DNA from 4 places in the Arthrobacter sp. NPDC092385 genome. Region 2 is predicted to be linked to each of the others. Evidence: riboswitches for the same ligand, from Rfam matches in the RefSeq annotation. Region 2 holds a riboswitch; each other region holds the start of a gene.
The links. A riboswitch is a leader RNA that binds a small molecule or an ion and turns the genes downstream of it on or off. The one in region 2 is predicted to bind S-adenosylmethionine.

Region 1 (7,077 bases), on a different contig from region 2:
TCGAGGGGCGCGACGAAGGTCGTCTCATGGAGGTGCCGCAACTGCGCGCTCACGGCCCCGGCGTCACTGGCCCGCAGGAGCGTGAGGTAGAGGGGCCGCAGGTGGTCCTCCGCATCGAGGACGAACCGGACGAACCGTTCCCCCAGCGTTGCGGGGTCGCCGCCGAGGAGCGGCTGGTAGTCCGGCATTTGGGGGAGCGCCTCGAGGAAGAGGGCTTCCTTGGATCCGAAATAGTGGATGGGCAGCGCCGCATCCACTCCTGCCGCGGATGCTACGGAGCGGACCGAGGCGCCGGCATATCCGCGCTCGAGGAACAGGGTGCGGGCGGCGGCCAGGATGGCGCTGCGCGTCTCCGTCCGGCCTTCGATCATCCTCCAACCCTAGACGGCCGGGTTCCTCCTGCGAGTCCGTCCGGGACAATGCCCGTCGAAAAAGGAGGATCGCGCGCGACACTGGCCATTCAACGGCGTTGAATGTAGCCTGCAGGGACAGCAGCACTTCCCCCGATCCTCCGAACCGGAAGGACCTCCCATGTCCCGGACTCCTGCCACCCTGACCGCCTCCAGCACCATCGACCAGTGGCTCGGCCACCCCGAGGGAGGGCCTGTCCTGAGGGGGTTCCTCGCGCAGGCCGGCACCGACGAGGCAGCACTCGGCCCCGCCCGGTCCATGCCGCTGCAGCAACTGGTCGCCCTGAGCCAGGGCGCACTGCCGCAGGCGGCGGTCGACGATCTCGTCAGGCGGGTCAACGGAGGCATCATCCCGGAGGCGGACGGCTCCGCCTGGCAGGAGCGCCCGGTCGCGGGCCGGTTCGAGGGACGCACCGTCATCGTCACGGGGGCAGGATCGGGCATCGGCCGCGCCACGGCCTCACGCGTGGCCCGTGAGGGCGGCCGGGTGATCGCCGTCGACATCGCCGCGGATCGCATCGAGGACCTCACCGCGTCCCTGGACGACTACCAGGTGGTGCCGATCGCGGCCGACCTCACCGACGCCGAGGCCGTGGCGCGCATCATCGCCGGCACCGAGGGACGCATCGACGCACTGGCCAACGTGGCCGGCATCAACGACGACTTCAGCCCGCTCCACGAGGTCTCGGACGCCATGTGGTCGCGCGTCTTCGCCGTCAACGTCGAAGGACTCATGCGGCTCACCCGGGCCGTGCTGCCCGTCATGCTCGACGCCGGTCGCGGGTCGATCGTCAACGTGGCGTCCGAAGCAGGGCTTCGAGGATCGGCATCCGGCGTCGCTTACACGGCGTCCAAGCACGCGGTGGTGGGCATCACCCGCAGCGCAGCGTTCATGTACGCGAAGGATGGCGTGCGCATCAACGCGGTCGCGCCGGGCGGAGTCGCCACCGGCATCCCGATGCCGGGCACGCCGTCGGCCTTCGGGTCGGCGCGGCTCGAGGCGGCCCGGGTCAACATCCCGAGCATCGCCGATCCCGCCCACCTCGCGGCAACCATCACCTTCCTGCTGAGCGACGACGGCGTGAACATCAACGGCGCCATCCTGCCCTCCGACGGCGGCTGGTCGGCCGTCTAGGACAGGCCGCCGCGGCGGGGCAGCACGGCCCTTGTCCACCGCCGCGTTGTCAACTAATGTTGACGCATGGAGGTGGAGAGGATGAGAACACTCGTCGGATCGATGGACGGCAGAGGGCCCAGCGAAGCACTGCAGGCAGTCGCCGAACTCCAGCGGGAGGTAGGGCGTGCAGAAGCGGGCCTCGTCCGCAATGCCCGCCAGGCAGGACTGTCATGGGAGGCCATCGCCCAGAGCCTCGGGGTGAGCAAGCAGGCGGTGCACCGGAAGTACGGCAAACGGTAGCTCGACGTTTGCGCCTGACCGTGGGCGTACCGTCGTCGCCCGGCCCGGCCCGAGGAATGGCAGCGGATACGCTGGTGCCATGACTGTTCTCGTGTTCCTCGACCCGGCCCACGACGACGGCAAGGTCGTCGACGCCTCGCAGCCGCAACTGATGGCCACCGACCTCGGCGCCACGCGCGGGGACGGCATCTTCGAATCGCTGCTGGCCGTCGGCGGAACTCCCCGGAAGGAGCAGGCGCACCTCGCGCGGCTCGCGTCGTCGGCCGCCGCCCTCGACCTGGTGGTGCCCGGGGCGGAGGCCTGGAGCCGCGCCATCCGCACCGGCCTGCGGGAGTTCGCGGCGGCCGAGCCGGACCACGGCCACGCCGTCGTGAAGCTGATCGCCACGCGTGGGGTGGAGGACGCGGGCCGCGCCACGGCCTGGGTGCAGGTGGCGCCCGTTCCGGCGTCGACCCTGGCACAGCGCGACGCCGGCCTGAAGGTCCTGTTCCTCGAGCGCGGGTACGACAGCACCGTGGCACAACGTGCGCCGTGGCTGCTCATGGGTGCCAAGACCCTCTCCTACGCGGTGAACATGGCGGCCATCCGCCATGCGAAGGCGCACGGCGCGGACGACGTCATCTTCACGTCCTCCGACGGCAAGGTCCTGGAAGGACCGACGTCCACCGTGCTCCTCGCCTACGACCGTGACGGGCAGAAGACGCTCCTCACACCGCAGTTGGAGAGCGGCATCCTGGCGGGCACGTCCCAGAGCGCTCTCTTCGCAGCGGCGAAGGAGCAGGGGTGGGAGCTCGGCTACGGTCCGCTCGAACCGCACCACCTGCTCGACGCCGACGCCGTCTGGCTGATCTCGAGCATCCGGCTCCTCGCGCCCGTCCTCTCGCTCGACGGCCAGGACCTGCGTACGTCGGCCGCGCTCACCGCCGAACTCACCGAGCTCGTGGACCGATTCGTGTAATCTCCACCACAAACGGCCGTGTAGAGGCCCGTTTACCGCGTCAAACGCCGATTTCCGCCCGCTGTCGTTTTGACCGGGCCCTTCACCCTGCCCTAGCGTTTTTCTTGAAATCAAGAGTTCCAGCCCTCGGCCCTGGCCGGCTGGACAGCAACCCTCTCCCGTAGTGGGGTGCTCCAGGTGAAGATTCGGCCGCCGGGACCAGTCCCCCGGTTGGCAAGTACGGCGTCGTGCGGCGTCCCGGGATCGCCGGGTAGCCACATCACAACGCGCACAGCCCAGAACAGCGAGCGTGTCACCCAGCAGCAAGCAGCCTCCTTCCGTGCCGTCGACCGGCACCTCCGAAAACCCCTCACCCTGTGCGCCCGGAACCCGGGCCGGCATCGAAGGAAACCATGAACATCTCCCGTAAGGTCCTCACGGCACTCGCCGTACCCCTCCTCGCCCTGACCGTCTCCTGCGGCAGCTCCAGCAGCGAGCCCACCGAGACCACCGACGCCCTGGCCGGCAGCGACCAGCAGACGCTGGACAAGTACACCACCGAGGACACCACGCCGATCGACGGGATCGACACCTCGAAGCTCGGACTCATCACCGAGGGCACGCTGCGCGTCGGCACCCTCTCGGATGCGCCTCCGAACATCTTCATCGAGAACGGCGTCTTCACGGGCTACGACAACGAGTTGCTGCGCGCCATCGGCGACAAGCTCGGCCTCGAGGTCGAGTTCGCCTCCACCGACTTCTCGGCGCTGCTGGCGCAGGTGCAGAACAAGCAGTTCGACGTCGGATCCTCCTCGATCTCCACCACCGAGGCCCGCCGCGAGAACGTCGGCTTCACCAACGGCTACGACTTCGGCTACATGGCCGTCGTCGCCAAGAACGGCTCTCCGGTCACGGGCTTCGACTCGCTGTCCGAGAGCACCCGGATCGGCGTGGTGCAGGGCACCGTGCAGGACGACTACGTCACCAACACCCTGGGCCTCGAGCCCGTGCGCTTCGCCGACTACAACACCGTGTACGCCAACGTGAAGAACGGCCAGGTGGACGCGTGGGTCGCGCCGTCCCAGCAGGCCACCGGCCAGGTGAAGGAGGGCGACGACACCACGATCGCCGAGACCATCATCAACACGGAGAACTTCACCGCCTATGCCGTGAACAGCGAGAACCAGCCCCTGATCGACGCCCTGAACGCGGGCCTCGACGCCGTGGTCGAGGACGGCACGTGGTCCGAGCTCACCAAGGAGTGGTACCCGGACCGCGAGATGCCGACCGACTGGAAGCCCGGCAGCAAAGCCGTGGAAGTAAAGTAGCCGACCCTCCATGAATGCCCTTGAACAGCTCGCGCAGACCTTCTTCGACTGGGAGGCGATGGCCGCCGTCCTGCCGGAGCTCCTCGCGGTCGGCCTGCGGAACACCCTGATCCTCGCGATCGCGTCCGGCGTCATCGGGACGGTCCTCGGCATGGTCCTCGCGATCATGGGGATCTCCCGCAACCGGCTGCTCCGCTGGGCGGCGCGCATCTACACGGACATCTTCCGTGGGGTGCCCGCCGTCGTGATCATCCTGCTCATCGGCATCGGACTCAGCCCGATCTACCGCGAGGCCACCGGCAGCACGAGCCCGTTCCCCATGGGGATCCTCGCGCTGTCGCTCATGGCGGCGGCCTACATCGGCGAGATCTTCCGCTCCGGTATCCAGAGCGTGGAGAAGGGACAGCTGGAGGCCTCGCGCGCCCTGGGCTTCAGCTACCGCTCGTCGATGCAGCTCGTGGTGGTTCCCCAGGGCGTGCGGCGCGTGCTGCCCGCCCTGGTGAACCAGTTCATCGCGCTGATCAAGGAATCCTCGCTCATCTACTTCCTCGGGCTGCTGACCAGCGAGCGTGAACTGTTCCGGATCGGCAACGATGCGGCCAGCAACACGGGCAACCTCTCGCCGCTCATCGCCTCCGCCGTCCTGTACCTGTGCCTCACGATCCCGCTGACCCACCTGGTCAACTACATCGACAACAAGTTGCGGACGGGCAAGAGGGAGAAGCCGGAACCGGACGAACTGGCCGCGAAGATCGGCGAAGGAGCCAAGGCGTGAAGACCATCGAATCGGGAACCCTGACCGGCAGGGACCTCCACCTGTCCTTCGGGACCAACCACGTGCTCCGCGGCATCGACCTGCACGTGGAGCAGGGCACGACGGCGTCGGTCATCGGCCCGTCCGGATCCGGCAAGTCCACGCTCCTGCGTGTCCTCAACCGGCTGATCGAACCGGACAGGGGAGACATCCTGCTCGACGGCCGGTCCGTGCTGAAGGACAACCCGGACGAGCTGCGCCGCCGCATCGGCATGGTGTTCCAGCAGTTCAACCTCTTCCCCCACAAGACCGTGGTGGACAACGTGTCCCTGGCGCTGCGCAAGCTCCGGAAGATGTCCGCGGACGAGGCCCGGGAGAAGGCGCTGGCGCAGCTGGACCTGGTGGGACTGAAGCACAAGGCCGATGTGCGGCCCGGCAACCTCTCGGGCGGCCAGCAGCAGCGCGTCGCGATCGCCCGGGCGCTGGCGATGGACCCCGAGGTCATGTTCTTCGACGAGGCGACGTCCGCCCTGGACCCCGAGCTCGTCAAGGGCGTCCTCGCCCTCATGGCGGATCTGGCCTCGGCGGGCATGACCATGGTCGTCGTGACCCACGAGATGGGTTTCTCTCGCAACGTCTCCGACACCGTGACGTTCATGGACGGCGGCGTGGTCGTGGAATCCGGTCCGCCGGCCGCGATCTTCGACGACGCGCAGACCCCGCGCCTGCGGTCCTTCCTCGCGGACGTGCTGTAGGAGCCCGCTGCACCAGCGCCGACACGGCGGCCGCCCCGGTCAGGACAGGATGAAATTCCAGGTCCCGGCCAGGACGGCCGCCGTTACTGCGCCCGCGGCGATCAGGAGCCCGACGACGGCGACACCGGCGTCGAGCGGGGAGAAGGTGCTCGTCCGCGCCCACGTGCGCGTCCCGCCGCCGAATCCGCGCGCCTCCATCGCGGTCGCGAGCCGCGTGGCGCGCCGGATGGCCTGCACGATGAGCCCGAAGGACTGCCCCAGCAGGTTCCGGGTGCGGGCGACGACGGACCCGTCCGAGCCGATGCCCCGGGCGTGGCGCGCGAGCCCGAGTGTCTCCCACTGCTCCACCAGCAGGCCGACGAGCCTCAGCGATGCCAGGCCGCCGAGCACGAAGCGGTGCGGCAGGTGCAGTTTCTGCGCGAGGGCATCGGCCAGGTCGGTGGGGTCGGTGGTGAGGAGGATGAAGATGCCCGGCAGCGCGAGCGCCAGGCCCCTCAGCCCCACGGCGGTGCCCGCGGCCACCGATCCCTCGGTGAAGAGGAGGGGCCCGACGTCGAGCAGGACCGCGCCGCTCTTCTCCGCCAGCAGGGCGGTCCCGTAGGCGCCGACCACGGCCGCGACCAGCAGGGGCCAGATACGCCGCGCCAGGCCCACCACACTGATGCCCAGCAGCGGCATGAGGGCGAGCTCCGAGGCGAGCACCACCGCGGCACTGACCCAGTCGATGCTCGCCATCAGGGCGAACGTGATGACCGTGGCGGCGAACAGCTTGGACACCGGATTGGCCCGCACGAGGGTCTTCCCGGTCAGGACCGGCGTCAGGTAGTCGCTGCTCATCGGGACACCAGCCGTCCCGCTCCACCGATGATGTGCAGCGATGCTCCGCCGAGCGCGCCGATGAAGTCGGCGTCGTGCGTCACGGAGAGGACGGCCACGCCGTCGTCGATCAGTTCGCGCAGCAGGGTGACGAGTTCGGCCCAGGTCCCGGCGTCCTGGCCGAAGGTGGGCTCGTCCAGGATGAGGATGCGCGGGGCTGTGGCGAGCATCGTCGCGACCGACAGGCGGCGCTTCTCCCCGCCGGACAGTGTGAACGGATTGGCCTTCAGCAGATGGGTGAGCCGGAGCCGCTCGGCCAGCTCGGCGATGCGCCGGGGGTCCGCGCTCCCGCTGACCCTCCTCGGCCCGAACTCGAGTTCCTCCGCGACGCTCGCCGTGAGGAACTGGTGCTCGGGCTCCTGGAAGACCGTGCCGATGCGCTGCACGAGCTGGGAGGAGCGCCAGCGGAACGGGTTCCTCCCGGCCTCGCCGGCGAGCCGGGCGGACGCCTCGAGCGTCCCGGCCCGCGGACGGAGGAGGCCGCCGAGCGTGAGCGCCGCCGTCGACTTCCCCGCACCGTTCGGCCCGGTGATGCTCAGGGCCTCCGCAGCGCGCACCTCGAGCCCGAGGTCCTCCACGGCGGCCGGCCCGCGCTTCGTC
Region 2 (7,077 bases):
TGACCTCGGCCCACAACTCGTCGAGCGACAGGCCGAGGACGTCGGCGACGGCGGCGATGGTGGGAAAGGCAGGGGTGGCGACGCGGCCCGACTCGATCTTGCGCAGGGTCTCCGGGGAGACACCGGCGTCGAGCGCGGTCTCGAGCATGGAACGCTCCCCCCTGGCCCGACGGAGCAGGGCCCCGAGGCGCTGCCCGCGCTCGACCTCGGCGGATGTGAGCGGCAATCTGACCATGGCCCCGATTCTAGTACCGGGATAATATGGCCGGGATAGTTATTGGTCCACGGTGGAAGGCACCCCATGATCGAGATCCTCAACCGCACCGAGCTGGACCGGGCGAAAGTGACGGGTGCGCTGGTCGCCGACATCCTGCAGAGCGTCAGGAGCCGGAGCACCGTCGGCACGAACCTCCTCGACATCGACCGCTGGGCCCAGGCGATGATCCTCGAGGCCGGAGCGCAGTCCTGCTACGTCGATTACGCGCCCTCCTTCGGGCGCGGGCCGTTCGGCCACTACATCTGCACCTCCGTGAACGACGCCGTCCTCCACGGACTGCCGCACGACTACGCGCTCGCCGACGGCGACCTGCTGACACTCGACATCGCCGTCATCAAGGGCGGGGTCGCGGCGGACTCCGCCATCAGCTTCATCATCGGCGACTCCGCGCCTCCGGAGAGCGTCGCGATGATCAGCACCACAGAACGAGCACTGGCTGCGGGGATAGCGGTCGCCGGACCGGGTGCGCGGATCGGGGACATCTCCCATGCCATCGGATCCGTGCTCGGCGAGGCAGGCTACCCGATCAACACCCAGTTCGGGGGCCACGGCATCGGCTCCACGATGCACCAGGACCCGCACATCGCGAATACCGGCCGCCCGGGCAGGGGCTTCGTCCTGCGCCCGGGGCTGATGCTCGCCCTGGAGCCGTGGATCATGGCCGACACCGCCGAACTCATCACGGACCCCGACGGCTGGACGCTCCGAAGCGCCACCGGCTGCCGGACGGCGCACAGCGAGCACACCATCGCCATCACCGAGTCCGGCGCCGAGATCCTCACCCTGCCGGCCTCGGCCCGCTGAGGGAGCGCGTCCGCCACAGCATTCCTCCTGTTACGGCGGATGACCGAATATGTCGCCTGATGTCCTGCGGATCTTGATCGCCCGGCTGATCTGCGATTACATGCGATAGTCCGCAGGGTTCGCTCCCCGGGACAGACACACCATCCAGAGCGGCTGAGAGACCTGGCTCGTTGAAGCCGCAGCAACCACCCCTCCGGGGCCGGTGCTACTGCCAGGACCGATGGAGAAGACCTCGTTCCCCCCGTTGGTTCCGACCGCACTTCAGGCGGTCCGGACTCCGGCGTGCATGAACGAAGGGCCCTCGATCACGACTGAGAGGACCGGCATGACTTCCCCCACCGTTTCCCGCTACGACCGAGAGTCGCAGCTCCCCACCCCACCGCGACGGTCCTGGCGCATCACCGCCGTCCTGGGCCTCGCGGCACTCGCACTCACCGCGTGCGGCTCGACGGCCGACACCAGCGCAGGCCAGGACTCCGGCTCGGGAGAACCGGTCGAAGGGGGCACGCTGGTCTACGCCGAGGTGACACCCATCAACAACTGGCAGACCCAGGCAGCCCGCTTCTACGAGAAGTCCAACGTGCTCAACAGCGTGCTGGACAGGCTGACCTACTTCGACGCCGAGCAGGGCGAGGTCGTTCCGTGGATCGCCTCGGAGTTCACCAGCAGTGCGGATGCGACGCAGTTCACCTTCACGATCCGCCCCGGTGTGACGTTCAGCGACGGAAGCCCCCTGGACGCCGCCGCGGTCAAACTCAACCTCGATGCCCTCGGCCTCGGCGTGCCGAACGCCCAGATCCAGCCGAACGTCGACTTCGCCGGCTACCAGTCGGCGGAGGTCGTCGGGGAGGACCAGGTGAAGGTGACCCTGGCCTCGCCCAACTCGAACTTCCTGAGGGCGACGTCCTCGGTCACCGCGGGACTGGTCTCCCCCGAGACCCTGAAGCTCGACGCGGCCGGACAGTCCGCGATCGCGAAGATCTCGGGATCCGGTCCCTTCGTGTTCGAATCCGAGAAGCCGGACGAAGAGGTGGTCCTCGCCAAGCGGTCGGACTACGCGTGGGCGCCGGAGACCGCCGAGAACCAGGGGGATGCCTACCTGGACAAGGTCGTCGTCAAGTACCTCCCCGAGGTGGCGCACCGCGCCGGCGCCGTCCAGTCCGGCCAGGTCGACCTGGTACGCGGCCTGCAGCCCCTCGATGAGAAGGCCCTGGCAGGAAGTGGCAACCAGGTCCTGCCCGCCGAAGGGGTGGACCTCACCGCCAACATGGCTGCGGTCCGCGTCGGCAGCGGCAAGCTCGCCGATGAGGACGTGCGGCGGGCGCTGCAGATCGGCATCGACCGCCACAGCATCAAGGACACCGTCCTGTCCGACAGCTACGTACTCTCCGCCTCCGTGCTGAACCACAAGGCCCCGGGCTTCGTCGACCTCTCCGAGGAGCTCAAATACCAGCCGGAGGAGTCGAAGAAGCTGCTCGACGACGCGGGCTGGACGGTGGGCGCGGACGGCATCCGCGAGAAGGACGGCGTGAAGCTCGAGGTCACGGTCACCAGCTCCAACAACTCCGTCGTCATCAAGCCGGCCTTCGAACTGATCGAGCAGCAGTGGCGCGAGATCGGCGTCAAGCTCAACAACCGTGCCGGAGACAACACCTTCCTGGCGACGGCGATGCCTGATCCGCAGGTCGAGTTCTTCGGCACCCGCCAGTTCATCTACGGCGGCCTCGGACCGATCTTCGAACCCGCGAACAACACCATGACCCACACCAGCGATCCGGCCCTCAATACGCTCTTCGCCGCCGAGCGTGCCGCCGCTCCCGGCGCCGAGCGGGACGACCTGCTGGCCCAGGAGCAGCAGGCACTGGTGGTGGACAAGGCCTACTCGCTGGTGCTGTGGGACGAGGTCCAGGTGTACGGTGCGCACCGCGACACCCATGTCGACTTCACCTCCGGCACGGCTCCCGTGTTCCAGGGCGCCTGGAAAACGGGCGGCTAGCACCGGTGGCACGCTACCTCGCGCAGCGGGCGGGCCAGGCGCTCCTCGTCGTCTGGCTCGCCTACACCCTCGTGTTCCTCGCAGTGCAGCTCCTTCCCAGCGATCCGGTCACGATCTTCCTGACGGTGGACTCGGCGGTCGACCAGGCCGCGATCGACACCATGAAGAGCCAGTACGGGTATGACCAGCCGCTGCCGGTGCAGTATGTGCACCAGCTGCTCGGGCTGCTCAGCGGGGATTTCGGCTATTCGCTGGCATCCGGCGAGTCCGTGAGGGACCGGATCAGCGGGGTGGCCGGGTCCACCGTCCTGTTGGCGAGCTCGGCGTTCGTCACCGCCGTGGCCATCGCCGTCACGCTCGTCGCCGCGGCGACCCTCACCAGGGCCGCCGCCCTGCAGCGCTTCCTGGTGAACCTGCCTCCGCTGTTCTCCGCCATCCCGGTGTTCTGGCTCGGGCTGGTCCTGCTCGAACTGCTCTCCATCCGGTGGGGAGTCATGTCCCTGTTCCCGGACGGCTCCTTCCTGTCACTCGCGGTCCCCGTGCTCGTCCTCGCCGTCGTCGTCTCGGCGCCCATGGCCCAGGTCCTGCTCAAGAGCATCAACCACGTCTATGAGCAGCCCTTCATCGACGTGCTCCGGGCGAAAGGGGCCTCCCGGTCCTGGATCTTCTTCCGGCACGGACTGAAGAACGCCGCGGGCCCGGCGCTGACGATCACCGGCATCACAGTCGGGACGCTGTTCGCCGGCTCGGTCATCACCGAGACGGTGTTCGCACGGTCGGGCCTCGGCTCGGTCGTCCTGCAGGCCGTCACCACCCAGGACGTTCCGCTGGTCCAGGGACTCGTCCTCCTGACGGCGACCGTGTTCGTGTCGGTCAACCTCGTGGTCGACCTGCTGTACCCGCTGCTCGATCCCCGCATCCTCAAGAGCGGCGGCCAGGGCGCCCCTCGCGCCCTGGCTGCCTGATCCCCCGACAGGATTGAGATCCCTCCATGCCTTCCACCAGTGATGCTCCGCCGGCGGTTCCCACGCCCGGAACGACGACGGCTCCCGCCGCTCATGAACTCCTCCCCGCAGCGGGCGGTCCCCAGGAACAGACCGTGCGGCCCGCCCGCCGACGTCGCCGCCGGACAGGGAACCCGTACCTCTGGTTGACGGCCCTCCCGCTGATCGTGATTCTCGGCTGGGCACTGGTGCCCGGGTGGTTCACGGAGTTCAGTCCGCTCGACGGCGTTCCCAGCGACAACTTCCAGGCTCCGAGCGCAGCACATCCCTTCGGGACGGACCACCTCGGCCGCGACGTGTTCGCCCGCGTCGTCCACGGGACCCGGCAGACGCTCCTGACCGCAGGCCTCGCCGTGCTGATCGGCCTGGTCGCCGGAACCGCGATAGGACTCGCCGCCGCGACCGCCGGCCGTGCCACCGATGCGGTCGCGATGCGCCTGGTCGACGTGCTGCTCGCGGTGCCGGGGTTCCTCATCTCGCTGATCATCGTCACGGCGTTCAGCCCGGGGCCCGTCTCGCTGGGGGTCGGTGTCGGTATCGCCTCCATCGCCTCCTTCGCTCGCGTCGTGCGGTCCGAAGTACTCCGCGTGCGGAACCTCGACTTCGTGGAGGCGTCCTTCCTCAATGGCGGCACCTACTGGTCCGTGGTGCGCCGCCACCTCCTGCCCAACGCGAGCGGGCCCGTGCTGGCGCTGCTCGCCGTCGACCTCGGGGCGGCCATCCTCGCCATCTCCGGACTCGGCTTCCTGGGGTTCGGCGCTCCCCCGCCGACGCCGGAATGGGGGCTGCTGATCGCTGAGGGACGCCAGTACCTCGGCAGCGCCTGGTGGCTGACCTCCCTGCCCGGCGTCGTCATCGTGCTCGCCGTGATCCTGCTGGCAGCCCTGGGGCGGCAGCTGTTGAAGACCTTCCGAATCTAGCGAGGAGCGCCATGAACACCGGAACAGCAGTCACCAGCACGGACCGCTCCCCCGTCCCCGCCGACGTCGGTCCTGTCCCCGACGGTCCCCTGCTCGCCGTGCGCGGGCTGCGGATCGCGTACGGCCACGGGGACACGGCGACGACGGCCCTCGACGGCGTCGACCTCACCGTCCACCGCGGCGAGATCGTCGCACTGGTCGGGGAGTCGGGATCCGGCAAGTCGACGCTCGCGAAGTCGATCATCGGACTTCTGCCGGCAGCAGCCCTGCGTACCGCCGGCTCGATCTCGCTGGGCGGCACCGACCTGACATCCACCCGGGAGAAGGACCTCGAGAAGATCCGGGGAGTCCGGATCGGGCTGGTGCCGCAGGACCCCGGCGCCTCGCTCGACCCGGTCAAGACCATCGGTTCCCAGCTCTCGGAGGTCTTCCGGCTGCATCCCGGCGGTGGTCCCCGTCGCTCCCGCCGGTCCCTCCGGGCCGAGGTGATCCGCCTGCTCGAGCTCGTCGGGATCGACGACCCGGAGCGACGCCTGAAGCAGTATCCGCACGAGTTGTCGGGCGGGCTGAAGCAGCGCGTCCTCATCGCCATCGCCTTCAGCCTCAGGCCTGAGCTGCTCATCGCCGACGAGCCCACCTCGGCACTCGACGTCACGGTCCAGGCGAAGATCCTCGAGGTCTTCGAGCGCCTCGCGCAGGAGTTCCACACAGCGGTGCTCTTCGTCACGCACGACCTGGCGGTAGCCACCGACCACGCCGTACGGATCGTCGTCATGCAGCGCGGCCTGATCGTGGAGGACCGCCCTGTGGCGCAGATCCTCGCCGGACCGGAGAACGACTACACGGCGCGGCTGCTCGAGGAGGCGTCACCGCACCGGCTCCCCGCGGAAGCGCGGACCCCCTCCGAGATCGAAGCCGAGACGACACCCGCAATCGAGGTCCGTGGGCTGACGAAGGACTTCCACCGTGCCGGGGAGGACCGCCGGGCGGTGGACGACGTCTCGTTCACCATCGCCCAGGGCTCCACCTTCTCCCTCGTCGGCGAGTCCGGGTCCGGGAAGTCCACCACGGCACGCCTGATCCTGCGTCTCCTCGATCCCACCGCCGGCCGGGTGCTCATCCACGGCGAGGACGTGACCGACGCCTCCCGGCAGCAGAAGCGGGATCTGTGGCGCACTCTCCAGCTCGTCTACCAGAACCCCGACTCGGCCCTGGACCCCCGTCTGCGCATCAGCGACATCGTGGGTGAGCCGCTCCTGAACTACCGGATCGGCACCCGCGCCGAGCGCAGGAGACGCGTCACCGAACTGCTCGACCAGGTCAACCTGCCGGCGGGCCTCGCCGGCAATCATCCCCCCGAACTCTCGGGCGGCCAGCGACAGCGCGTCGCCATCGCGCGGGCGCTCGCCCTGGGTGCGCGGACGCTGGTACTGGACGAAGCGCTGTCCGCCCTCGACGTGCTCACGCAGGCCCAGATCCTGAAACTCCTCCGGGACCTGCAGCAGGACCTCGGGCTGACCTACCTCTTCATCTCGCACGACCTGCATGTCGTGGAGCAGATCTCGACGACGGTCGGCGTCATGCGGCGGGGGAAGCTCGTGGAGACCGGCCCCACGGCAGGCATCTTCGGCAGTCCGGGCAACGAGTACACGCAGCTTCTCCTCGCGTCCAATCCCGGTCACCGCCTCCGGGCCGCAGCCCAGTCCGGCAACCCCCGCCTCCTCCTCCCCGCACCCTAAGGACGCCATCATGACCACCACCACGACCCCGCCCAGTACAACGGGGGGCCCGGGCTCCGGCACGGCGATCTCGGGCGAAGCCCGCTACGCGGAACTCGCCGCCCGCTTTCGGCCGGTCTTCCGCCGCATCGCGGAAGGAACGCTCGACCGCGAGCGGAGCCGCACCCTGCCCTTCGAGCAGGTCGCCTGGCTGAAGGAGTCGGGCTTCACGACGCTTCGAGTCCCGGCGCGGTTCGGCGGCGACCCGGTGAGCCACGAGCACCTGTTCCGGCTGCTGATCGAACTGGCCGAGGCGGACTCGAACGTCTCCCACCTGCTGCGCTCCCACTTCTCCTTC
Region 3 (7,077 bases), on a different contig from region 2:
CCGACCCGCCGAGGAGCGCCGCGACGACGAAGCCCGACATGGTCATGACGGGGATGGCGGCGTGCCGCAGCGCATGGCGGATCCGCACCGGGAGGTCCCGCATGCCGCGGGACCGTGCCGTCAGGATGAACGGCTGCTCCAGGACGTCCTCGAGTTCGTTCCGCAGGACCTGGGACAGGGTCCCGAAGATCGCGAGGGCGAGCGTGAGTGCCGGGAGGACCAGGGCCGCCGTCCCCTGGTTGCCGCCGATGGGGAACCATCGGAGCGTGAAGGAGAAGACGATCAGCAGGGCGAAGCCGATGATGAAGGTCGGCGTCGCCGCGAACACCACCTCGATACCGGAGACGATCGACCGGATCCAGTTCGCACGCTGCGCCGAGAGGACGGCGACCGCGAAGGTCAGGGGCAGGGCGATTCCGACGGCGGCGCCTGCGAGCGCCGCCGTCGCACCGATCTGCTGGCCGATGGCTTCCGTCACCGGCAGGCGCAGGCGGTAGGACTGCCCCAGGTCCCCCTGCAGCAGGTTCCCGAGATAGCTGCCGTACTGGACGATGAACGGCTGGTCGAGCAGGTAGTCGGCGCGGACCTGCGCCAGGGTCTCGGCGGTGGGCCGTGCGTCGGGACCGCCGAGGATCAGCAGGGCGGTGTCACCCGGGATCAGGTAGACCGCGAGGAACGTCAGCGTGGCGGCGCCCCAGAGGACCCCGATCCCGACGGCCAGGCGTGTGAGGATGCGCCGGAGGACGGCCACCTACTCCGCCTTCCAGGCGTAGGTCAGCACGGGCACGGGGTGGGAGGTGTCCACCGCGACGTCCTGGACGGTGTTGGCGTAGGCGAACTGGCTCGGGTTCTCGTAGAGCGGGACGCCCGGGACGATCTCGAGCAGCCGGTGCTGGGCCTTGGAGTAGGCCTCGGCCGCCTCGGGGCCGTCACTGGCTTCACGGGCCGTCAGGAGCAGTTCGTCCAGGGCCGGATCGTCGACGTAGGACGAGTTCTGCCCGATCCGCTCCCCGGTGATCTCCGAGGAGTGGTACCGGATGAAGAGGACGTCGGTCGTGTTCGTGTGCCATACGCCCGCCAGCGCGTCGTAGTCCCCGGCGTAGCGCCGCTCGGTGAGCTGGGCCTGCGGGAGCTGGATGATCTGGAGGTCGAAGCCGGCCTTCCTGGCTTCTCCCTGCAGCTGGACCAGCAGGGGGCTCGGCGTCGAACTCTCCACCGCCGGCACCTCGACCACGAGGCGCTGACCGTCCTTGGTACGGAACCCCTCGCTGTCACGCGTGGACCAGCCGGCGTCGTCCAGCAGCTTGTTCGCCCGCTCGGGATCGTAGGTGAGCGTTCCCTCGACCGAAGGGTCGTAGTACTTGCTCTCCTTCGACAGGAAGCTGTCGATCGGGGTGTAGGTGTCGAAGCCGAGGCTGTCGGTGACGGCCTTCGTGTCCACGGACGCGGCGAATGCCTGGCGGACCGCGAGATCGTTGAAGGGTGCGCGGTTGAGGTTGAAGCTCAGGACGTACGGGCTGCCCGTCCGTGGCAGGTTCTCGTACGTGAAGTTCGAATCCGCCTGGACCGCGGATGCGTTCTGCGGTGCGAGGTTCTCGGTGAGGTCGTACTGGCCCGAGACGAGCGACTGGTGCCGGATGACCGGCTCGCTGACCAGGGTGACCTCCACGCCGTCGAGGTGTGCCTCGCCGTCGCCCTCGAGCCACTCCGGCGCCCAGTCGTAGCCGGCGCGCTTGGTGTAGCTGATGCTCTGGCCGGGCTTGTAGTCCGCGACCGTGAACGGCCCGGTGCCGATCGGGTTCTGGCAGAGCGTCTCGGGGGCTTCGGTGATCGCCTTGCCCGAGTTCATGCCGAGCCACGACTGCGCCAGGGTGTAGAGGAAGGGCGTGTAGGGGTACTCGAGGTGGGCTTCGAAGGTGTACTCGTCGATGACGGTGCCGTCCACGTACGGGGCGATGTACGCAGCCGCGAGGGGGGACTTCGTGGCCGGATCCCGCATGTGCTCCAGGTTCTGGCCCAGCACCTCGGCGTTCCAGGGCGAGCCGTCACTGAAGGTCACTCCCTCCTTGAGGTGGAACGTGTAGGTCTTGCCGTCCTCCGAGATGTCCCAGGATTCAGCGAGGTAGGGAGCGATCTCCCCGTTCTCGTCGAGCGTCACGATGTTGTCGTAGATCAGCCGGCCGAGGAATTGCTGCTGTGTGGCAGAGATCCCGTGGCCGTCGAGGCAGCCGGGTTCGGCCGAGATCGACACGTTCAGGATGCCGCCGTCCACCGGCTCGTCACCGGCCACCGAGGAGGGACCGGCCGGACCGGCGCAGCCGCTGACAAGGGACACCAGGGCGACGGCCGACAATGCGGTGAAGCTGCGGAATCGGCGGCGATCTCGGGCAGGACGAATTACGGATGCATTCATGGAGAATTCCTTGGAAGGGGTCCGGCACCGCGCACAGCGGAATTCACCGGAAAAGGGGATGAAGAGCAACAGGATGCGCAGGACGCGCAGGGTCTGCTAGGGGAGGGGGAGGGCGCTACAACTCACGGGGAGTGCCTTTCGAAGTGCTCTTGCCCGCGCCGGACCAGCACGAAGTGCCAAGGCGGAGGCCGCTTCGTCATCCGAACCACCCAGGAACATGGGGTTGGTGCGCGGCCTAGTCGGAGCTTGGCGGCCGCATCTCTTGAAGCTGAATTCACTATAGGCAGAGAATCCGGCAGTCGCGCCAATAAGAAGTAATATGACCGGGTATTGCGATATCGCCCCATCAGGCAGCGGATCCGATGCCGAACAGGGATCCCGCCTTCCGCTCAGAAAGGCATTCGATGATCGCTGCCCGTACCCCGGCTTCGCCCTGGACCACCGGCTCCTGGCGTAACCCGCCGGAGGACGCCGTGGTGGAAGGCGGCCACCTGCGCGTGACGGCCGTGGAGGGAAGCGACGCCTGGCGGCGGACGTCGTACGGTTTCGTCCACGACAGCGCTCACGCCCTGCTGGCACCCTTCCCCCAGGACACCGCTCTCGACGTCTCGTTCCTGCTCGACTACCGGGAGCAGTTCGACCAGGCCGGCATCTACCTGCACAGCAGTGCGGAGCACTGGATCAAGGCCGGAGTGGAGGTGTCCGACGGCGTTCCCCAGGTGGGTGCCGTGGTGACTGATCGTGTATCCGACTGGTCGGTCGCCCCGGTGCCCGAGTGGGGTGGGCAGGAGGTGACGGTGCGCATGAGCAGGAGCGGCGATGCCGTCACGATCCGCGCTCGCAGGTCAGGGGAGGCGTTCCGCCTCGTCCGCGTCGTGCCACTCGAACCCGGCCTGGAGGTCTCGGCGGGGCCGTATTGCTGCTCGCCCACGCGAGCGGGCCTGACAGTGACCTTCACCGGCTGGGCACAGGGGGAAGCGGACGCTGCGCTGCACGGGTAGGGGAGTCGCTGCCGCCGCCGGCCTGTGCATCAGCCGATGACGACGGCGCCGTCGTCATCGATCCGCCAGGTGGGCAGTCGCTCGGACGAACGAGTCAGGATGAGGTGGTTTTCCATGGAGCTCTCGGCGGGCGGCCGGACAGGCCTGGCCGGAGCGGCGGTGGTCGGGGTCGCCTTCGGGATGGCCCGCTACGCCTACGGCCTGACGCTGCCCGGCATCCGGCAGGACCTGGGGCTCTCCGAGCTGGTGCTCGGCCTCATCGCCAGTGCGACGTTCGCAGGCTACCTGGCCGGCCTGCTGCTCGCCGGGCCGCTGGCTGCTCGCCGCGGTTCGCGCGCTCCGACAACTGTGGGTGGAGCATGTGGCGCCCTGGGAGCGGTGCTCGTGACACTTGCGCAGTCCCCGTGGCTGCTCGCGGCCGGTGTCGTCCTGGCCGGCAGCGCGGGGGGCTGGGTCTGGGCGCCCTACTCCGACATCGTGACCCGTGCGGTGCCCCTGCAACACCGGTCACGGACGTTGGCGATCATCACGACCGGCACCGGCGGTGGACTGGTTCTCCTGGGTGGCCTGGCCGTCCTTGCAGCACTGGGCTCATGGCGCCTGGTCTGGGCCGGTATCGCTCTTGCCGCGGTGGCAGCCGCGATCCTGAACCTCCGCCTCGTGTCGCCGACCCGTCCGGATCCGCGCCCGGACGGACCGCACGGTGTCTCCTCACTGGCGAAGGCGCTGCGGGTACCCGCCGCCTACTCCGTCGTCTACTTCGCCGTCGTCGTCATCTACTTCACCTACGCAGCGGACACCCTGGCCAGCGGCGACCTCCCCGCTCTTGCCGTCCCGGCACTCTACGCAGCTATCGGCCTCACCGGCGCGGCGGGCCTGGCGACCGAAGCCGCAGTGCAGCGGATGGGCGCCTCGCGGGTCGCCGCCCTCTGCCTCGTCACGGTCGCTGCAGCACTGGCACTCCTCGGCCTGGCCAGTGACTCCCTGACCGCGACGGCAGTCTCAGCGTGCATCTTCGGTGTCGGATACATGGCAGGATCGGCGGTCCTCGCCGTCTGGACCGCCGAGCTGGTGCCCGACCGCGCAGGCGCAGCATTCACGGCCTGCCTTGTCGTCGGAGCCATCAGTTCGGTCGCAGCGCCGGCCCTTGCCGGCGCCGTGATCCCCGGCCTGGGCCTCGGACCCCTGCTCGTCCTGACCGCCGCGGTGTCACTGCTCAGCGGGATCGCGCTGATGCTGCGTGACTCGACAGCGGCGGCCGTCGGCAGGACCAGGCCGTAGTTCCAGGAACCCTGCTCGTCGTCGGAGTGCGCACCCGCCCTCGGAACACGCCGTGTCGCTAGCCCGGAACAGAAGTCCCGGCCGAGGCGGGTCCCGGCGGGGACTTCTGCAACGTGCCGTGGGGCGGGTGAGAGGAGGGCCTATGTGTTCCTCACTTCCTCGGCGTCCTCCGTGGCGACGGCGCCGGCTGCGGCGAGGGCGACGCCGAGCACCAGGTGCGCCCAGCTGGTGGCCGCATTGGTGGAGAAGATGTTGGCGACCATCTCGGCGTTCGCGAAGAGGCCGTAGATCCAGAGGACGAGGAAGAACGCGCCTGCGCCGACGAGGTAGGCGCGTGCTTCGATCGGCAGCCGGGACAGGAGGAGTCCCGTTGCACCTACGAGGGCGTAGATGACGCTGAGGAGGACGCTGGTCTGGAAGATGCCGAGGAACAGCGCGGACGAGTTGGCGGCGAACGCCAGGGTGCCGTAGTCCGTGGTGATCCCGGGGATGAGGCTGAGTGCCCCGATCAGGAGCAGCAGCCCGCCCGCGACAAGGGCGAGCGTGGATGCCGAGGCCCGGGAGCGGGTGTGTGCGCTCTTGGGATGAAGGGCGGAGGAGGACATGACCGTTTCCTTTCGTGGATTGTTGCGATGTGGGGAAGCATCACCACTCGTCGGGAGGACCGGGCATCTGGCAGCGCTCGGGGGTGGCGTCCGTACGGTGCGGCGAGGGACGTTCAGTCGGCTCAGCCTGTGCGGCTCCATCTGACTGTCTGCGATGCGGAATCACGGATGGTCCGTCGAAGATGTGTGATGCATTCAAGAATGCGGCGACGGCGCCGAGGCCGGTAGGGGATAACGTCCCTATTCGACGCCCGTACCGGGACCGGGTCTGTTCATGGTCTCGCCCGTGGGCCGCCCTGTGTGCCGCCCTGTGTGCCGCGCACTGGTGGAAGCTCGTGGGGTGCGTGCTGCTCGTAGTGCGTACAGGATCGTCAGCAGATCGATACCTTCCTGGCCGACCGCGCCCGCGAGCGGGGGGACGAGTCCTACGGCTGCGCTCGCCATCAGCAGGACGCTCAGGCCGATGCCGATTCCGATGCTCTGCAGTGCGATTCGTAGGGTTCGTTTTCCGATGAGCACGGCCTCGGTGACTTTGGAGAGGTCGTCGACGGTGATGACGACGTCCGCTGATTCGCTGGCTGCCGTCGATCCTTTTGCCCCCATTGCTATCCCGATGTCTGCTGCTGCCAGGACCGGGGCGTCATTCACCCCGTCGCCGACCATGATCACGGGACGATCAGGGAGGTTCCGGACGATGTCGACCTTGTCCTTGGGCAGGCAACCGGCGTGGACCGTGCTCACGCCGGCCTGTCGTGCGATGTGCCGGGCGGTCGTCCCGATGTCTCCTGTGAGCATGAGGACCTGGTGCACGCCGAGCGCCCTGAGGGAGGTGATCGTCGTCGTCGCGGTACTGCGCAGGGCGTCACGGAGGCAGATGTATCCCGCGTACCGGTCTCCCACGCCCACGTATACGGCCGTTTCTCCTGGCGGCAGGGGCGCGTCCGGTACCGGTCCGACCGCCTCTTCCACGAACCGTCGTTTGCCGACGACGACCGTGGTGCCGGCAAGCCGGGCGTGCACCCCGTTGGTGGCGTGTTCCTGGGCGGACACGGCGGGGTGGAGCGTCCGTCCGCGGTGTGCGGCTTCGGCGGTGATGGCTGTGGCCAGGACGTGGGTGGAGTACTGCTCGGCGGACGCGGCAAGCTCGAGCACATCACCTTCTGTCAGCGGGGATGCTGTGGGGGCGAGCACGATCGATCCCACCAGCGGCGCGCCGGAGGTCAGGGTGCCGGTCTTGTCGAAGGCGATACTGCGGGCGCGGGCGAGCTGCTCGAGCGCTTGCGTGCTCCTGATGATGATGCCGGCGCCGGCAGCTCTGCTGATTCCCCCGAGGAACGCGACGGGGGCAGCGATCAGTAGGGGGCAGGGGGTCGCGGCGACCAGGACGGCGGCGGCCCGGGTCGGGTCCGCACTCGCCGCCCAGGACAATGCGGCGAGGACCAGGGCGAATCCGGTGAAGGGTAGCGCGAACCGGTCGGCGAGTCTGACCGTCGGTGATCGGCTGGCCGAGGCGTCGGCGACGAGTGCGACGATCTGGCTGTACTGGGACTGCGCAGGTGTCGCTGTGGCCCGCATGGTCAGTGCGTCGGCACCGTTCAGGGATCCACTGAGGATGTGTGCGCCCCGGGCATAGTCGGTCGGCAGGCTTTCGCCGGTGAGCATGGACTCGTCGAGCGACGCCGACGCCGTCATCAGGGTCCCGTCCGCGGGGACGGTTTCCGCCGGTCGTACCAGTAGGAGGTCGCCCACCTAGAGCTCACCGATGGGCACGTCCTCG
Region 4 (7,077 bases), on a different contig from region 2:
GGCCGGTGAGCAAGTTGATCGAGCAGCACAGCGCGATCACACCGAAGCAGAACAGCAGGCCGCGGCCGTCGTCAGCGGCGACCTGCAAAACGACGTCGACGCCCAGAACGCAACCGCCAACGCGCAGCAGCTGTGGGACTCCGGCGACCGCCGCGCCAAGCTTGCCGACACTCTCATGGAACGAACCGGTGATACCCCGATCGGTCGGGAAGCCGTCGCCGCAGCCCTCGCCACCGACCTCAGCAACGGCACACCACCCTCAGCCGCGGTGAAGGGCCGTGTGATCGCACAGCGACGATCTAAGACGGCCGACATCGGAAAGGCCAAGTCACGGGACTTCGGCCGCGGATAGCGCCCTGCAGAACCGAAGGAAATGGAAGAGGGAGGGACAGCCGGTTTAACTGCTCCCCGGAAGTTGGACTGAGAAATTCGGTGTCGACTCCCGGGGAGCAGTTTTTATGGATGCACTCCCGCAACGCGTTCCCCGTCATGGATCCCTTCCACGTCGTCCGCTTGGCAGGCGATGGGCTCGACCGGTGCCGGCAACGCATCCAACAAGTGACACTCGGGCATCCGGGTCGTGATGGGATCCGCTCTACCGGGCCCGCCGAACACTGCATACCGGCGCCGACCTGCTCACCGAGAAGCAGACCATGCGTCTCTACGCTGTCTTCTGGACCGAGGATCACCTCGAGGTGGAGGCGACGTGGGGGATCTATCAGCGGATCGTCACCGCGTACCGGGAACCCGACAAAAAGAAGGGAAAGGAGCTGATGCGGGCCGTCGTTATATCGGTCACCGCCGGCGTTCCAGCGGCCCTGGTCGAGATCTGCAGGGTCGGCCGGACCCTCAAACAATGTGCCGGTGATGTGCTCGCGTTCTTCCACCGGCCTGGCACCAGCGATGGGCCCACGGAAGCGATCAGTGGACTGCTCGAGCACCTGCGCGGATCAGCCCTCGGGTTCCGGAACCTCACCCATTACATCGCCCGATCGATGCTCGAATCAGGCGGCTTCAGACCCTACTTACACTCTCATTTACGATGGACCCCAATGACCTTTCCCAAATAGTCAATCAGTGATAGAGGGTCAGGACCGTTGGGCGGTAAGCTCGGCACGCACGATGTCTGCGCCCGCCGTTAGTGCGCTTAGCTTTTCGAATGCGACGTTCCGGGGTAGCGGTGCCATACCGCAGTTCGTGCTGGGAATCAGTTTGTCCGGCCCGACGAATGTGAGAGCCGCCCGGAGGGTATCGGCAACTTCCTCAGGGGTTTCGATCGTCTCGCTCGCCACATCAATGGCTCCGAGCATGACTTTCTTGCCACGGATGAGTTCAATGAGATCCATCGGGACATGGGAGTGGTGGCATTCCAGCGAGACGATATCGATGGACGACTGCCGTAGGAGTGGAAACGATTTTTCGTACTGCCGCCACTCTGGCCCGAGGGTCGCCTTCCAATCGTTGTTCGCTTTAATCCCGTAGCCGTAGCAGATGTGCACGGCTGTCTCTGCACGTAGTCCTTCTGCCGCTCTTTCCAGCGTGGCTACTCCCCAGTCCTGTACCTCCTCGTGAAAGACGTTGAATGCGGGTTCATCGAACTGAATGATGTCAACGCCTGCTGCCTCGAGCTCCTTCGCTTCCTCGTTGAGGATCGTCGCGAACTCCCACGCCAGCGCTTGTCGGCTTTTGTAATGGCGGTCGTAGAGTGTGTCGATCATTGTCATCGGTCCGGGGAGCGTCCACTTGATCGGTTGATCGGTCTGTCCGCGCAGGAACGTCGCATCCGCGACGAACACGGGTTTGTCACGGCTTACGGCACCGACGACGCTTGGCACGCTCGCGTCGTATCGATCGCGGATCCGGACGGTCTCGCGCTGCTTGAAGTCGACCCCGGTGAGATGTTCAATGAACGTCGTGACGAAATGCTGACGCGTCTGTTCCCCGTCGCTGATGATGTCGATGCCGTGTCGGTGCTGCTCGTGGACGGCGCTGCGGAGGGCATCCTGCTTACCTTCGACCAGCGCGCCGTCGCGTAACTTCCACGGGGACCACAGAGTCTCTGGCTGCGCGAGCCATGATGGTTTCGGCAAGCTGCCGACGATAGCGGTGGGGAGAAGTGTGTTCATTTTGATGCCTTTCGCCCGTCAGTTGACGGGAGTGAGATGGTCGGTGACCAAATGTTCCAGGACAAGCTTGTGCGGCGTGATGAGGTGTTCCTCCGTGTACTGCCCCTGCACGACTGCAAGCCGGTTGCGTTCGATGCGGTCATAATTGATGTCCGTCCGGGTGAAGTCCTGCGATTCCAGGCTCGGCCGGTAGATACTTCCGGCGGTCGAGTTCGCGTTGTAGATTTCCGGTCGGTAGATCTTCTGGAAACTTTCCATCGTGCTGACGGTGGCGATGAGTTGCAGGTCGGAATAGTCCGTGAGTAGATCGCCGCGGAAATAGAAAGCAAGCGGTGCTACGGCGCCCCGTGGCATGAAGTAGCGGGCTTGCAGTCCCATCTTCTTGAAATAGTCGTCCGTCAGCGAGAAGTCGTCCTGCTCGTACTCGACGCCAAGAACCGGGTGGCGGACATCCGTTCGACGATAGGTCCGGCTCGTCGAGACGCTGATACAGATCACCGGCGACTTCGGGAAGTGTTCTCGGTACGCGGCGGAGTCGAGGAAGCGCTGGAAGAGCACGCCATGCAGCGCACCGAAGTCCTCGGGAACGACGAACTCCGTCGTGCCTTCATTGACCGACGGCAGCCGGATACTGAAGTCGTAGTCGCGGACATACGACGAGAAGTTATTTCCCACGATCCCTGCGTGACGTTCCCCGGAGCGCGGGTCGAGGATGTGAATGTCGAGCATCTCGAGCAGCGGAAAGCGTTGGTGTGCCCCTTGTGCGGAGAACTCGAGCTCGACGGAGACAATGTCGAGCTCGACGACATAATGATCCCGTCGTGCATCACCTCGCTCCGCAAGGTCGTTCAATCGGTGATCAATCATCTCCAGGACGTTACGGAGGTTCTGCTGCCGATTCTCGCCCCGGGCGAGATTAGCGAAATTCGTGGTGGCCCTCGACGTGGTCGACGGCACGTAGTGCTCATCGAAACGGGTCGTGGAAATGCTGAAGGTGATCTTATGCGCCATGCGCGGTTACTCCAATAGTTCCGGGATCGTGGTGCCAAGCTCCTTCTGGCGTTGGAGGAGGTCCACCACGGCAGTGGTGAGCAGTCCTTCGAATTCCGGTGTCCGTTCCAGGGTGAACCCGTCCTCGGCAAAGGTGCGGGCGGCGTTGGCGGCGATCAGTTCCGGTGTGCGCGGCAGCGAGCCGGCGAGGCTGGTGGAGATGCGATCGAGTGTCATGATGCTGTCCTTTCCATCGGTCCTGCCATTAGCACCTTTCCGGACAGGGAATCCGGGGGAAGCTGCAGCGTCATGGAGGCAGGTCTCTCAGCTGCTCTGGATGGTGTGGCTTAGGGCTCTAAATCCACCGGTGACGTAAGGCACGCCCCCTCCACGACCATCGGCCGAGCACCAGACGGAGGGGCTGCGCACCATCATGAACAGCAATCGGTGCGGCGGGAAAGTCTTACGTCATGTGTCCTAGAAATTCGTTGTATGACGACGGGAGGCTCGTCCGCAGCCCGTGAACTGCCTGTAGTCCGTCGGGGACGTGTCATCGGCATGCATGTTCGCGTCACAGGAAATTACGTGCTTATACTTCCAACAGCTTCATGAACTGTGGCCGCCAAGCTCCGACTTGGTCACATACCAACCCCGCGCTCGGTGGGTGGTTCGGATGACGAAGCGGTCCGCATTCGCCCCTCTTCGGGGTACCTGGTGCGGGCAAGAGCTCCCGAAAGGACGCGGCCCGGTGCCGCCCGCCCATGGCTACTACTTCCCCAAGTGCTGAGTCCCACGCCGAGGTTCCACTGTCGGCAGTGAGCATTCACGACTACGAAGCATTGATGGCTCCACGCGAAGCGTTCGTAGACTTCCTCCTGAGACCCCATGTGGTTCTACATCGCTTGGAGAATGCTGGTCTGCCTGCGCTGGCAGTCTGAGGAATGGCACGCACAAGCGGCCTGCTTCTGGATACCGACGTCATCGTGGAGTTGTGGAGCTCACGCCCTTCAACGGCTGTCGTCGATTTTCTTCAGCGGAGGCGACACTCTCGGATCTTCGTCTCCGCTTTGACGATCGGAGAGCTGCATCTGGTGACCCGGGAGAACCAGCAATACCAGACCATCGGTGCCTGGGTGCAGGAGTTCGTGGACACCTACAGCTCGAACATTCTTCCCGTCGACGTTGATATCGCCGCTGTATGGGGGCCGATGCTGAGCGACGCCGAGGTGTCCGCAGTCGATTCCCTCATTGCCGCGACCGCCATTCATAAGAGCCTTTCCATCGTGTCGGGACATTTGGAGGTCTACCGGAGGTTCGCGGTGTCGGCCATTAATCCCTGGATTCCAGAAGCGCAGTCCACCGCGGATGAGGCCCCACCGCTCCCGCGTTCCCGGACAGGACCGGTGACGCAGCCTGTCTAGACGATTCGACCTCAAGTCCTAACTACTTCTGCCGAAGGAGCATCTTCGATGAGTACCGGTGACGCTGGCTGTACGGCCACCTCCCAGATCCATGCAGGTTATGAACCGCAGGCGCCCTACCGGCCCGTGGCGGTCCCCATCTATCAGACCGCGGCTTACGAATTCCCGGACTACGCGTCGGCCCGGCGCATGTTCGCGTTGAAGGAGCCAGGCTTCACCTACACGCGGACCGGTAATCCGACGGTGGCGGTGCTGGAGCAGCGGATCGCCGCGCTCGACGGCGGCGTGGCCGCGCTGGCCACGGCGACCGGGCAGGCCGCCGTCGCCGTCGCCCTGCTGGCGCTGGTCCGCGGCGGGCAGCACATCGTGGCGTCGTCGAAGCTGTACGGGGGGACGGTGGACCTGCTGACGGACACCTTCGACGATTTCGGGATCGAGGTCAGCTTCGCCGATCCCGCACATCCCGGTGCCTGGCAGGACGCTGTGCTTCCGACGACGCGGGCCTTCCTGACCGAATCCATCGGCAATCCGCTGGCCACGCTGCAGGACCTGCCGGCGATCGCCGCGGTCGCTCATGCCGCCGGGGTGCCGCTGGTGGTGGACAACACGCTGGCGACTCCCGCCCTGTTCCGGCCCCTCGATCACGGGGCCGACATCGTGGTGTATTCGGCCACGAAGTTCCTCGGCGGGCACGGGAGTACCCTCGCGGGCGCCGTGGTCGACGGTGGGCGGTTCGATTTCTCCGCCTACCCGGACCGGTGGCCGCAGCTCACCCGTCCCAAGCGCCGCTACGGCGGGGAGATCCTGTGGGAGCGCCACGGCCACGGCGCGTACCTGGCCCTCGCACGCAGCAAGTACCTGCACGATCTGGGTCCCTCGCTCGCACCGGGCAGTGCCGCGCAGATCCTGCAGGGGCTGGAGACCCTGGACATCCGGGTGGCCCGGCACGCCCAGAACACCCGGGACGTCATCCGGTTCCTGGCGGGCCACCCGGCCGTCGCAGCGGTGCATCACCCCTCCGTTCCGGGCCACCCGCAGGCCGGACTCGCGGCCAGGGACTTTCCGCACGGGGCCGGCAGCGTGTTCTCCTTCGACCTGGCCGCAGAGCCAGGGCAGGTGGGGGACTTCATCGACCGGCTCCGGCTGTTCAAGCTGGTGGCCAACGTGGGGGACACCCGGTCCCTGGTCGCGCACCCCGCTGCGATGACGCACTGCCGGCTCACCCCGGAACAGCGAGCCGCCGCCGGGATCGCAGAAACCACCATCCGGCTCTCCGTGGGTCTGGAAACCGCGGCGGACCTCGTCGCGGACCTGGACCTGGCGCTGGCCCCGCTGGTGGGTGCCGCGGACATCGCGGCTACTTCTCCGGCGGCAGGGGCCCCTGCCGCCTTCGCAGGAAGAGGAGCCTGACATGGCGCAGTACACGGGGTTCAATACGACAGCTGTCCACACCGGGCAGGACCCTGATCCGTTGACCGGTGCGGTGATCCCGCCGATCTACCAGACCTCCACTTTCGTGCAGGACGGGATCAACGTGCTGCGGGCCGGGCACGAGTACAGCCGGGGCTCCAACCCGACCCGCAACGGTTTCGAGGCCCAGCTGGCCGCGCTCGAGCACGGGACGGCGGCCTTCGCCTTCGCCTCCGGGCTGGCGGCCGAGGACGCGCTGCTGCGGGCGCTGCTGCGCCCCGGCGATCACATCGTCCTCGGCGGGGACGGCTACGGCGGCACCAACCGGCTCATCAACGGGCTGCTGGGCCCGTGGGGTGTGGCGAACACGGCCGTGGACATCACCGACCTGGCGGCGGTGGCCGCAGCGGTCCGGCTGGGCTCCACCGCGATGCTGTGGGTGGAGACGCCGTCGAACCCGCTGCTGGGCATCGCGGATCTGGCCGGGTGGGCGGCGCTGGCGCACGATGCCGGGGCTCTGCTCGTGGTGGACAACACGTTCGCCTCGCCCTACCTGCAGCGGCCGTTGGACCTCGGCGCGGACGTGGTGGTGCACTCGACCACCAAGTACATCGGCGGGCATTCGGACGTGCTCGGCGGTGCCGTGGTCGTGGCCGACCGTTCCTTCCGCGGCACCGCGCTGGCCGAGACCATCGGCTATCAGCAGTTCGCCGGCGGCGCGGTCGCCGGGCCGCAGGACTGCTTCCTGGCCGCCCGCGGCCTGAAGACCCTCGGCCTGCGCATGGAGCGGCACACCTCCAATGCCCAGGCTCTCGCCGAATGGCTCCGGGATCAGCCCGGCGTCGCGGAAGTGCTCTACCCCGGCCTGCCCGAGCACCCGGGCCATGCCCTGGCAGCGCGCCAGATGTCGGGCTTCGGTGGGATCGTCTCGCTGCGCTTCAGTGCCGGAGAAGCCGCCGCACGGGCGTTCGCCGAATCGACCCGCCTCTTCGCGCTCTCCGTGAGCCTGGGCGGGGTGGAATCGCTGGTCTGCTACTGCTCGGAGATGACCCACGCCTCGGTCCGCGGGACCCCGCTGGCTGTGCCCACCGACCTGGTCCGGCTGTCCGTCGGGGTCGAGGACCTGGCAG

Region 1: linked by a shared signal. The riboswitch ahead of ACIQCY_RS01450 (ABC transporter substrate-binding protein) and the one ahead of ACIQCY_RS13855 (ABC transporter substrate-binding protein) in region 2 are both predicted to bind S-adenosylmethionine.
Region 3: linked by a shared signal. The riboswitch ahead of ACIQCY_RS16730 (ABC transporter substrate-binding protein) and the one ahead of ACIQCY_RS13855 (ABC transporter substrate-binding protein) in region 2 are both predicted to bind S-adenosylmethionine.
Region 4: linked by a shared signal. The riboswitch ahead of ACIQCY_RS15995 (PIN domain-containing protein) and the one ahead of ACIQCY_RS13855 (ABC transporter substrate-binding protein) in region 2 are both predicted to bind S-adenosylmethionine.

Annotation. Positions count from the first base shown of each region.
Region 1 is NZ_JBIVQL010000001.1:286,695-293,771, reverse strand. It holds gene ACIQCY_RS01470 (TetR/AcrR family transcriptional regulator) at 1-371, opposite strand, end outside; gene ACIQCY_RS01465 (SDR family NAD(P)-dependent oxidoreductase) at 532-1,545, shown strand; gene ACIQCY_RS01460 (AsnC family protein) at 1,612-1,827, shown strand; gene ACIQCY_RS01455 (aminodeoxychorismate lyase) at 1,907-2,785, shown strand; SAM riboswitch class IV at 2,894-3,011, shown strand; gene ACIQCY_RS01450 (ABC transporter substrate-binding protein) at 3,178-4,092, shown strand; gene ACIQCY_RS01445 (amino acid ABC transporter permease) at 4,103-4,867, shown strand; gene ACIQCY_RS01440 (amino acid ABC transporter ATP-binding protein) at 4,864-5,601, shown strand; gene ACIQCY_RS01435 (energy-coupling factor transporter transmembrane component T family protein) at 5,641-6,438, opposite strand; gene ACIQCY_RS01430 (ABC transporter ATP-binding protein) at 6,435-7,077, opposite strand, start outside.
Region 2 is NZ_JBIVQL010000010.1:119,525-126,601, reverse strand. It holds gene ACIQCY_RS13865 (helix-turn-helix domain-containing protein) at 1-235, opposite strand, end outside; gene map (type I methionyl aminopeptidase) at 302-1,081, shown strand; SAM riboswitch class I at 1,219-1,308, shown strand; gene ACIQCY_RS13855 (ABC transporter substrate-binding protein) at 1,407-3,077, shown strand; gene ACIQCY_RS13850 (ABC transporter permease) at 3,083-4,042, shown strand; gene ACIQCY_RS13845 (ABC transporter permease) at 4,069-5,001, shown strand; gene ACIQCY_RS13840 (dipeptide ABC transporter ATP-binding protein) at 5,013-6,740, shown strand; gene ACIQCY_RS13835 (acyl-CoA dehydrogenase family protein) at 6,751-7,077, shown strand, end outside.
Region 3 is NZ_JBIVQL010000019.1:13,382-20,458, forward strand. It holds gene ACIQCY_RS16725 (ABC transporter permease) at 1-751, opposite strand, end outside; gene ACIQCY_RS16730 (ABC transporter substrate-binding protein) at 752-2,413, opposite strand; SAM riboswitch class IV at 2,554-2,681, opposite strand; gene ACIQCY_RS16735 (DUF1349 domain-containing protein) at 2,818-3,414, shown strand; gene ACIQCY_RS16740 (MFS transporter) at 3,514-4,695, shown strand; gene ACIQCY_RS16745 (DUF4383 domain-containing protein) at 4,836-5,300, opposite strand; gene ACIQCY_RS16750 (heavy metal translocating P-type ATPase) at 5,541-7,049, opposite strand; gene ACIQCY_RS16755 (hypothetical protein) at 7,050-7,077, opposite strand, start outside.
Region 4 is NZ_JBIVQL010000016.1:28,170-35,246, reverse strand. It holds gene ACIQCY_RS16020 (hypothetical protein) at 1-352, shown strand, start outside; partial or broken gene ACIQCY_RS16015 (transposase) at 475-1,070, shown strand; gene ACIQCY_RS16010 (methionine synthase) at 1,089-2,126, opposite strand; gene ACIQCY_RS16005 (putative oxygenase MesX) at 2,145-3,137, opposite strand; gene ACIQCY_RS16000 (hypothetical protein) at 3,144-3,353, opposite strand; SAM riboswitch class IV at 3,721-3,849, shown strand; gene ACIQCY_RS15995 (PIN domain-containing protein) at 4,058-4,537, shown strand; gene ACIQCY_RS15990 (O-acetylhomoserine aminocarboxypropyltransferase/cysteine synthase family protein) at 4,586-5,947, shown strand; gene ACIQCY_RS15985 (cystathionine gamma-synthase) at 5,949-7,077, shown strand, end outside.